One region of the Streptococcus sp. KHUD_012 genome, then DNA from elsewhere that is predicted to be linked to it. Evidence: predicted binding sites of a transcription regulator. Region 1 holds the regulator's gene; the other holds the start of a gene.
What was found. Region 1 encodes HrcA, which represses chaperone genes, less so after heat shock. Its sites were predicted from a motif close to TTAGCACTCNNNNNNNNNGAGTGCTAA; they were not measured.

Region 1 (4,424 bases):
CTTTAGTTGCTTGACGTTGAGCATCGTTGAAGTAAGCTGGAACTGTGATAACTGCTTTGGTTACTTTTTCACCAAGATAATCTTCAGCGTAACCTTTCAAGTATTGAAGAATCATAGCTGAGATTTCTTGTGGAGTGTATTCTTTGCCGTTAGCAGAAACTTTTTCAGAAGTTCCCATCTTAGATTTGATAGAGATCACTGTATCTGGGTTTGTGACTGCTTGACGTTTTGCAGCGTCACCAACGATGATTTCACCATTTTTGAATGACACAACAGATGGAGTCGTGCGGTTTCCTTCTGGGTTTGCGATGATTTTTGATTCAGTTCCTTCAAGAACTGCCACTGCTGAGTTTGTTGTACCTAAGTCAATACCGATAATTTTAGACATATGTTTTTCTCCTTAAGTTTTATCTTCTTTTTTTCTTTTTGATACTCTTCTTAAGTGGCGACGCCGTCAGAGCTTGACTTCGTCAATCTCTTTGACTAAACTTTGAGCCTAATGTCTCAAAGTTTGCGAAGATAGCGCCACGGCGAAGAGTATCGCCTTTGGTTCGCTTCGCTCACTATTGGTAAAGCTGAACCATTGTTTATCTTTCTTTCATAGTTTAGTGTCGTTTCGGACAAGGTTTCTATTATGTTACGACACGAGGAGTCGAAATCGATATTATTTCGACGACGAGTTAGTAAGGAGGCTAGGCAAACGCCATAGCGATTGCCGTTTTCTGACGAGTTGCTTTAGCTACCGTCAGAATTGCCTAGTTATAAACCACTACCATGGCTGGGCGTAGGATGCGGTCATGGAGTTTGTAGCCTTTTTGGAAGACTTGTGCGATGGTGTCTGCTGGATGTTCGTCATCTGCAGGCAAGGTTTGGATGGCCATGTGGTAGTTATGGTCAAAGGCTCCGTCCGCTGGAATTTCTTCAATTCCTTCTTCTTTCAGAGCATGTACCAAACTTTCTTGGACCATTTCTAAGCCCTTCTTCACATCATCTGTCAATCCTTCTACGGCAAGGGCACGTTCGAGGTTGTCCAGTGATGGTAAGATCGCTTTTGCCAAATCTTGGCTACGGTATTTTTGTAATTGTTGACGTTCTTCATTAGCACGGCGCTGAATATTTTGCATTTCTGCATGAGCACGAAGGTATTTGTTTTCAAATTCTTCGGCACGCGCTTGTGCTTCTTCTAACTCAGAAGGTTGGTTGCTTTCCTCTACAACTTCTTCAGTTGTTTGGGCAACTTCCTCTTCTTTCACGTCTTCTTTTTTGATATCTTCTGTCAAGGCATACACCCCTTTCATTTGGTCTTAATTTACTTCATAATGGTTGCTATTGAGGTAACGGTAGTAATCCGTCAACTTCATGACCAGTACTCGGCCGATAACATTGACCAGGCTTATCACACGCCTGTAGTCCATCTCTACGGGACCGATCACATGCATGAGGGCCATCCCACGATAAGGAACTAAGAACTTGTGACTAATCACTGTCACATTTTTCAAGGCCTTCTCTTGGGATTCCGCAACCAGGATCTGGGTCATTTGGTCTTCTGGCATTCCCCCTCGCAACTCCAAGGCCACATGTTGGGGATTGTCTAAGAACTGATAGGTCTGAAGATCGGCGTAGGTTAATGATGAAACCTTTCCTTCTACAAAGACCAGTTCTTGAAACAGTTGCGAGAAGACGTAATCAAAGAGATCCAGCACATTGTCTGTCGTCTTGAAATAGCGCTGTACAATCTGTGGAATCTCCGTCCGCAAGCGGTAGTGGATATCCAAAACTGTATTTCCAATGAAGCGTTCTTGAACCAGCTGATGGAAGATTTCCAAGTCACTGGTTAAGAAATTCTTTGGAATGGCAAACTGGACGGTGACAGGCTTTGATTCATCCAAGGTCAGAACTGCTAAGGCATCGTGATTGGATAATGGAACAATTTCAAAACCAGTCAAGCGCTGACGTGTCGGTTCAACATCCTGAATCACTGCGGTGTAACCCGTCATCTGGGCTAGTAACTTGGCCGTAGCATCCAAGATATCGTCTAACTTAAAGGCTTCGAAATCAAAGGCTTTCACCACCTGGTAGACATCTTGCTCATCAATCAGCTCTAGATCAAGCGAGTTCTGAACAAAATATTGGAAACCAGCTCGGCTAGGCAGCCGTCCACTCGAAGTGTGGGCTTTTTCTAGTAAGCCTTGCTTTTCGAGAGCAGCCATGTCATTTCGAATGGTCGCACTACTGGATTGAATGACATCTTGTAGCGCTTTTGAACCGACTGGTTCGTGGGTCTTGGTAAAGATATCGACAACAAGATTGAGAATCTCATTTTGACGTTCTGTAACCATGACCTCACCTCTCTTTCATTTTTTAGCACTCTAAACACTCAAGTGCTAAACCATGATTCTATTATACACCCATCCAAAAGAAAGTCAAGAGAAAAATCCAAAAAATTAGCACTCTTTTTTCAAGAGTGCTAAAAATCATTCTTAAGACCTAGAGAAGTAAATCTCCTCTTATTTGCCAGCTTTTTTCAATAGCTGAATATATTCTTCCAATACTAGCTGATGCTTGGCCATATACTGAGCATTTTCTACGCCAACATAACGGAAATGCCAATTCTCAAAATTCACACCCGTGATGTTGCTCTTCCCATCTGGGTAGCGAAGCACAAAGCCATATTGCGGTGCGATGGCAGCCAGCTGCATGCCCAACTCATCACTTTGGCCAGCTTCGACACTCATATCAATGGCAAGTCCTGTCTGGTGTTCACTCGCACCAGGGACCTGTACCTGGGTCTGCACCTGCTTTTCAGCTTCTTCGTGCGAAAGGCCGCTAGCCTCTAGTTGCGCAACACGCTCATTATAGAGCTCTGTTTGCTCGGCCACACTTCGATAGCCTGATATCAAGGTTTCTTCTGGGGCAATTTTTCGAGCCGCTTCTAAAAATTGACGAGTTGGTTCTACAATCCGACTATCCACTTTGATAGCATCCACATCTGTCAATTGTGGGTTCAACTCAGGCTTCACATTATCACGATTGACCAAGATCAACTGCCAGTCTTTTGTCGAAACGGCTGGTAAATCTGATTTTTCTTTCTTTTTCTTAGAAGAAGAGGGAGTCGTTACAGCTGTTTTTTTAGCCTTCCAAAACTGAAGCCCTGAAAACAAGCTTGGCTTCGCTAAGTAAGCACCAATTCCCGATCCAAGGACCACAAGAAGAAAGAAACTCAATAGGTAAGGCCACCATTTCTTACGTTTTTTTCGTGCGCGTCTATACTTATTCGTCATGACCATCCTCTAGGAGTTTTGCTCCAACCTTACGATAAGATAGATCCCCAATCTTTTCAATATGAAAGGCGCTATCTTCATAAGACAAAACCGTTACGCTTCCGTTGTCCAAGACTAATTCTTCGACCGCTTTTGGATCGATGAGATAAATCAAGGTCGTAATCGTCATGCCATGGCTAACCACAATAGCATTACCACCGCCAGCTGCTTCGACCTCTTTTGCGATAGCTTCAAATCCTTCTAGGATCCGGCCACTCAAGGTTCCCCAGGATTCAGCCCAACCAGTGGTATCCACTTCGACGATTCCTTCTGCTAACTCCATTAGGCTCAACTGATGGAAATCATCGACCTTAAAGACACGAGGTAAGACCCCCATAAAGAGATCACCATCATAAGCACCGTCAAAACTACCAAAACACCACTCGCGGATCCGTTTGTCATAACGATAAGGGATTTTTCCTGTCAGACCAAGTTCTTGAAGAATAATTCCCATAGTTTGAATGGTGCGTCCAGAATCACTCGAAACAGCCTCTTCAAAAGAAAGCCCAGCTTCCTTGAGACCAAGTCCTAATTCTCGAATTCCACGCTCTCCTGCTTCTGTCAGCGGAGTGTCTGACCAGCCCTGTGCCCGCCCAATGGTATTAAACATGGTTTTTCCATGACGAGCAATATATAATCTGGTTTTTGTCATTGTATTACCTCCGTATGTATCTCTTTCATTATATCATTTTTTGCAAAAAGAAAGTAGGAAAGCTCTTACAAGTTTTGTGAAAAAGAAAAGGCCATGACCAAAGGGTCAGCCTTTCATTATGGACTAGGATTCTTGCATGCTTTCACCGACCTCACGGTAACTGCTATCTCCAACTTCCTTAACCGTCAATTTTCCATCTTCATATTCTACAAGGGTAGCACTACCGTTTGAAAGAGGCAGATTGAGATTTGGTTTTCCTTCGATCAAGCAAACCAAGGTCTGAATGGTCCAACTATGGCTGACCACCAAGGCATTGCCTCCACCATTTTCTTCTACTTCTTTGGCAATAGCTTCAAAACCTTCTAGAATTCGGCTTTTCAAAACTTCCCAAGGTTCAGCCCAATTCGCTGTGTCCACTTGGCAAATGCCATTGGCCAAGTCTTCCAAGGTCA
Region 2 (4,424 bases), 150 kb from region 1:
GATTAGGTAGGCCGCAACATAGCGGCTACCGTCCAATGATTCGGTGCTTTAGCACCAATCATTGGTATCAGGTTACATCATCCCACCCATCATGCTTGGATCCATTCCTGGTCCTGCTGGGGCTGCTGGTTCTGGTTTGTTGGCTACGACTGCTTCGGTCGTCAAGATCAGACTCGCTACGGAAGCGGCGTTTTGAAGGGCTGAACGGCTCACTTTAACTGGGTCGATGATTCCTGCATCAATCATATTCACCCATTCACCTGTTGCAGCATTGAAACCTGTTCCGACTTCGGCATTTTTCAAGCGATCAATCACAATAGATCCTTCGTAACCGGCATTGTGGGCAATTTGGCGCACTGGCTCTTCCAAAGCACGAAGAACGATATTGCGTCCTGTTGCTTCATCCCCTTCTAATTCAAGGGCTGCGACTGCAGAGATGACATTGACAAGAGCTGTACCACCTCCGGCAACGATCCCTTCTTCAACGGCTGCGCGAGTCGCATTAAGGGCATCTTCGATACGGAGTTTCATTTCTTTCAATTCTGTTTCTGTTGCAGCACCAACCTTGATTACGGCAACGCCACCAGACAATTTAGCCAAACGTTCTTGTAATTTTTCACGGTCAAATTCAGAGGTTGTGGTTTCGATTTGTGACTTGATGACCGCCACACGGTTAGCGATCGCTTCTGGGTTACCAGAACCTTCGACAATGACGGTACTGTCTTTATCAACTGAAACTTTAGCTGCTTGACCAAGTGCTTCAATGGTTGCATCTTTCAATTCCAAACCAAGATCATCTGTAATGACTGTACCACCTGTCAAGATGGCGATATCTTCTAGCATAGCTTTACGGCGATCTCCAAATCCTGGTGCCTTAACAGCTACAACATTAAATGTACCACGGATCTTGTTCAAGACAAGCGTTGGAAGAGCTTCGCCATCCACATCATCTGCGATGATCAAGAGCGGACGGTTGCTTTGAAGAATACTTTCCAACAAGGGCAAGATTTCTTGGATATTTGAGATCTTCTTGTCAGTAATCAAAATATATGGGTTTTCAAGATCGGCTACCATTTTTTCATTATCCGTCACCATGTATTGTGAGAGGTAACCACGATCAAACTGCATGCCTTCAACCACTTCAAGCTCGGTTTCCATTCCACGAGACTCTTCAATGGTGATGACCCCATCTTTGCCAACTTTTTCCATGGCTTCTGAGATATATTCACCAACTTTTTCAGAACGCGAAGACACAGCAGCTACTTGAGCAATGGCTTCCTTGCTGGACACTGGAATCGCAGTGTTTTTCAATGCTTCTACTGCTGTTGCAACAGCAGTCTCGATCCCACGGCGGATGCCGATTGGGTTAGCACCTGCAGTGACGTTTTTGATCCCTTCACGAACGATAGCTTGGGTCAAAACAGTCGCAGTCGTTGTACCGTCACCTGCGATATCATTGGTCTTAGAAGCCACTTCTGATACCAATTTGGCACCCATATTTTCAAAATGGTCTTCCAATTCGATTTCTTTGGCGATGGTCACCCCATCATTTGTGATCAAAGGCGAACCAAATGATTTTTCAAGAACCACATTGCGTCCTTTAGGGCCCAACGTAACTTTCACTGTATCTGCTAAGACATCGACACCACGAACCATTGCAGAACGTGCATCTGATGAAAATTTAATATCCTTTGCCATTTCTCTTACCTCTTTCTTCTCTTACTCTACAATTGCAAGAATGTTTGATGTTCCAACGATGGTGTAGGTTTCTTCCCCATCTTTAACTTCAATTCCTGCATGGCTTTCAACCAAAACTTGATCTCCTGCTTTCACAGCTGGGGCAATCAGTTCACCACTTAGGGTACGCACACCCTCACCAACGGCCACTACTTCAGCTGTTTTTGTATCAGCCTTGCTCGCACCTGCGAGGACAAAGCCACCAACTGTCTGTTCTTTTTCTTCTATTTTTAAGACCACGCGGTCTCCTAATGGTTTTAACATGTTTATTCCTCCATACGTGTTTTTAGCACTCTTCATACTCAAGTGCTAACTTATGTTTCTATTGTATCACTTGGTCAGAAATAGTCAAGAAAAAAACACCTCAAAAAGAGATGAGATGTTTCTAAAATTTCAATTTAAAATTGTCAATTTTTGATTGAAATCATCGATCACTTTTTGAAGATTGATCCGCCCGCGGTAGATGCCATATCCAAAAACAATCATGCCTAAAATTCCAACCAAGGCTAGTAAAATCCCGAGGATCAAGAGTGGGAGGAAACTTTTGTGAAAGAGATAGATCAATACCACACCAATACTGGCAATGATAAAGAGTAAGCTGAACCAACGACCAAGGTTTTCAAGCATGTGGCGTTGGTAGTTGATTTCTGTTTCATATCCATTGACAAGTTCTTGTTTTGTAACCATGGGATTCCTCCTGATAAAAATTGAGAATGAAGTGCAAGTAAAGGAGGTCAATTCACTTCATTCTCAAAAACTCCTACTAGCAAATTTGTTTTTTCTTTTCCTTAGTATTTAAGATGTGGATCAAAGATACCAAGGGCAACACCGATCAAAGCCACTACAACGAGAAGTAACATGACTTTGTTTGGTGAAATTTTTTTCTTAGACATCAACCACCAGCAAAGAGTGATGAAGGCTGCTGTCAAGAGACCTGGATAAACACCATCGATCTTTTCTTGGATGTTCAAGAAGACTTTTCCTTCAGCATTCTTGAATTGAAGGGCTGTTGTAACAGATACCCAAGTAGCTGCTACGGCACCGATAACCATACCACCGACAACGCTGATCGCTTTACGAAGAGCTTGTCCTTTTGGTCCTACAAGGAATTCAACGGCTTTATCCCCTAATTGGTAACCTTTGAAGAAGGCAAAGCGCATACCAAAGTAGACTAAGAGGTTCCATACGACGATGTAGAAGAGAGCACCAGCGACGTTACCACCTTTAGAAAGTCCAAGGGCAATCCCCAAGAGAACTGGAATCAAGGTACCAACGACCAATGAGTCACCAATACCAGCGATTGGTCCCATCAAACCGGCACGCATACCGTTGATGGTTTCGCCATCTACTGCATCTCCGTTTGCACGCGCTTCTTCCAAACCAGCTGTGATCCCTACAACAAGAGATCCAAGTTGTGGTTCAGTGTTGAAGAAGGCCGTATAGGTTTGCATAGCATCCTTTTGTTCTTCTTTGGTGTCATACATTTCTTCTACGATTGGAAGCATAGAAGTCAAGTACCCGAAGGTTTGCATATGTTCTTGAGAGAAACAAGTCAAATGACCATAATACCAATGATGGAATGCTTTTGCTAATGTTTTCTTTGAAATTTTCTTTCTATCAGCCATTTTAAATATCCTCCTCATCATCGTCTAGGTCCACCACTCCGGCTGGAGCAGCTTTCATCGATTTGATCACTTCAAGTTCATAGTAGATTACTGCAAAGATTAATGAAACAACGGCACTGGATACCAAGTTCAATCCGAGAGATTTTGCCAAGGTAAATCCAACAAAGAATGGAATGAAGTCAGTTGCTTCTGTAACAATTTGTTTCAACAAGATGGCAATACCGACACATGGGAGAAGAGCACCGACTGTAAAGAGGGCTTTCATCCAGTAACCATCCATAGGAAGGTATTGTTTCATCAAATCAACCATGTTTTCACCGTATTTGGTGATAATCATTGTTGGAAGGAAAGAGAAGAGGAAGTGAGAGATCCAAGGGTAAACCCAGTCAACTGCGTAGAGTTTTTTGAAGTTTCCTTCTTCAACGGCTTTCCAACCAATGTGTTGCCAAACCAAGTTCATAGTAGCGGTACCGTAGAAAAGAACTGTACCGATTGTCCCAACGGCTGCACCGATTGGAGCTGCAGCTGCGGCGATTCCAGCTTCATCTGTGATGTTATTAGCATGCACAAACAAGATAGCAAGAGGAACACCGATGTAAGAGATGGCACGCACATCGGCAGATACGGTACCACCAGGTGTTACCAAGGCGATATAAACGACTTGAAGGGCAACCCCGACCATAATACCGGTTGTCACATCTCCAAGAATTAAACCTGAAATCAACCCACCGATCAAAGGACGACCGAGTGTATAGTTCCCGATACTGGAACCTCCCATACCAGGCATTGAAGACAAGCTGGCGAAAATACCAAGCAAGATTGCTTGAATCCATGAAATTGTCATAACAAACGCTCCTTTTGTTTGTAAATTTATTTACCTAACAGATAAGACTGTTAGTTTTAAAAACCAAATTTTGATTTGAAATCATCCCAATAACCGATGGAAACATCTGGCAACAATTGGAATTTCACCTTGTAGCCTGCTGCTTGAATGGCTTGGAAGGCTTCTGCTTCTTCCTGAGTGATGGATTGGTTATTCCCCAATTTCACAGCTCCAGGACG

Region 2: groES (co-chaperone GroES) is a predicted target of HrcA. The motif match lies at 2,024-2,050, and genes of this name have one in related genera.

Annotation. Positions count from the first base shown of each region.
Region 1 is NZ_CP159355.1:1,929,984-1,934,407, forward strand. Features, by position in the region: gene dnaK (molecular chaperone DnaK) at 1-388, opposite strand, end outside; gene grpE (nucleotide exchange factor GrpE) at 756-1,280, opposite strand; gene hrcA (heat-inducible transcriptional repressor HrcA) at 1,305-2,339, opposite strand; gene ABVF55_RS09410 (M15 family metallopeptidase) at 2,508-3,281, opposite strand; gene ABVF55_RS09415 (histidine phosphatase family protein) at 3,271-3,972, opposite strand; gene ABVF55_RS09420 (histidine phosphatase family protein) at 4,096-4,424, opposite strand, start outside.
Region 2 is NZ_CP159355.1:2,075,987-2,080,410, forward strand. Features, by position in the region: gene groL (chaperonin GroEL) at 73-1,698, opposite strand; gene groES (co-chaperone GroES) at 1,720-2,001, opposite strand; gene ABVF55_RS10095 (hypothetical protein) at 2,131-2,424, opposite strand; gene ABVF55_RS10100 (PTS system mannose/fructose/sorbose family transporter subunit IID) at 2,526-3,380, opposite strand; gene ABVF55_RS10105 (PTS mannose/fructose/sorbose/N-acetylgalactosamine transporter subunit IIC) at 3,364-4,206, opposite strand; gene ABVF55_RS10110 (PTS system mannose/fructose/N-acetylgalactosamine-transporter subunit IIB) at 4,263-4,424, opposite strand, start outside.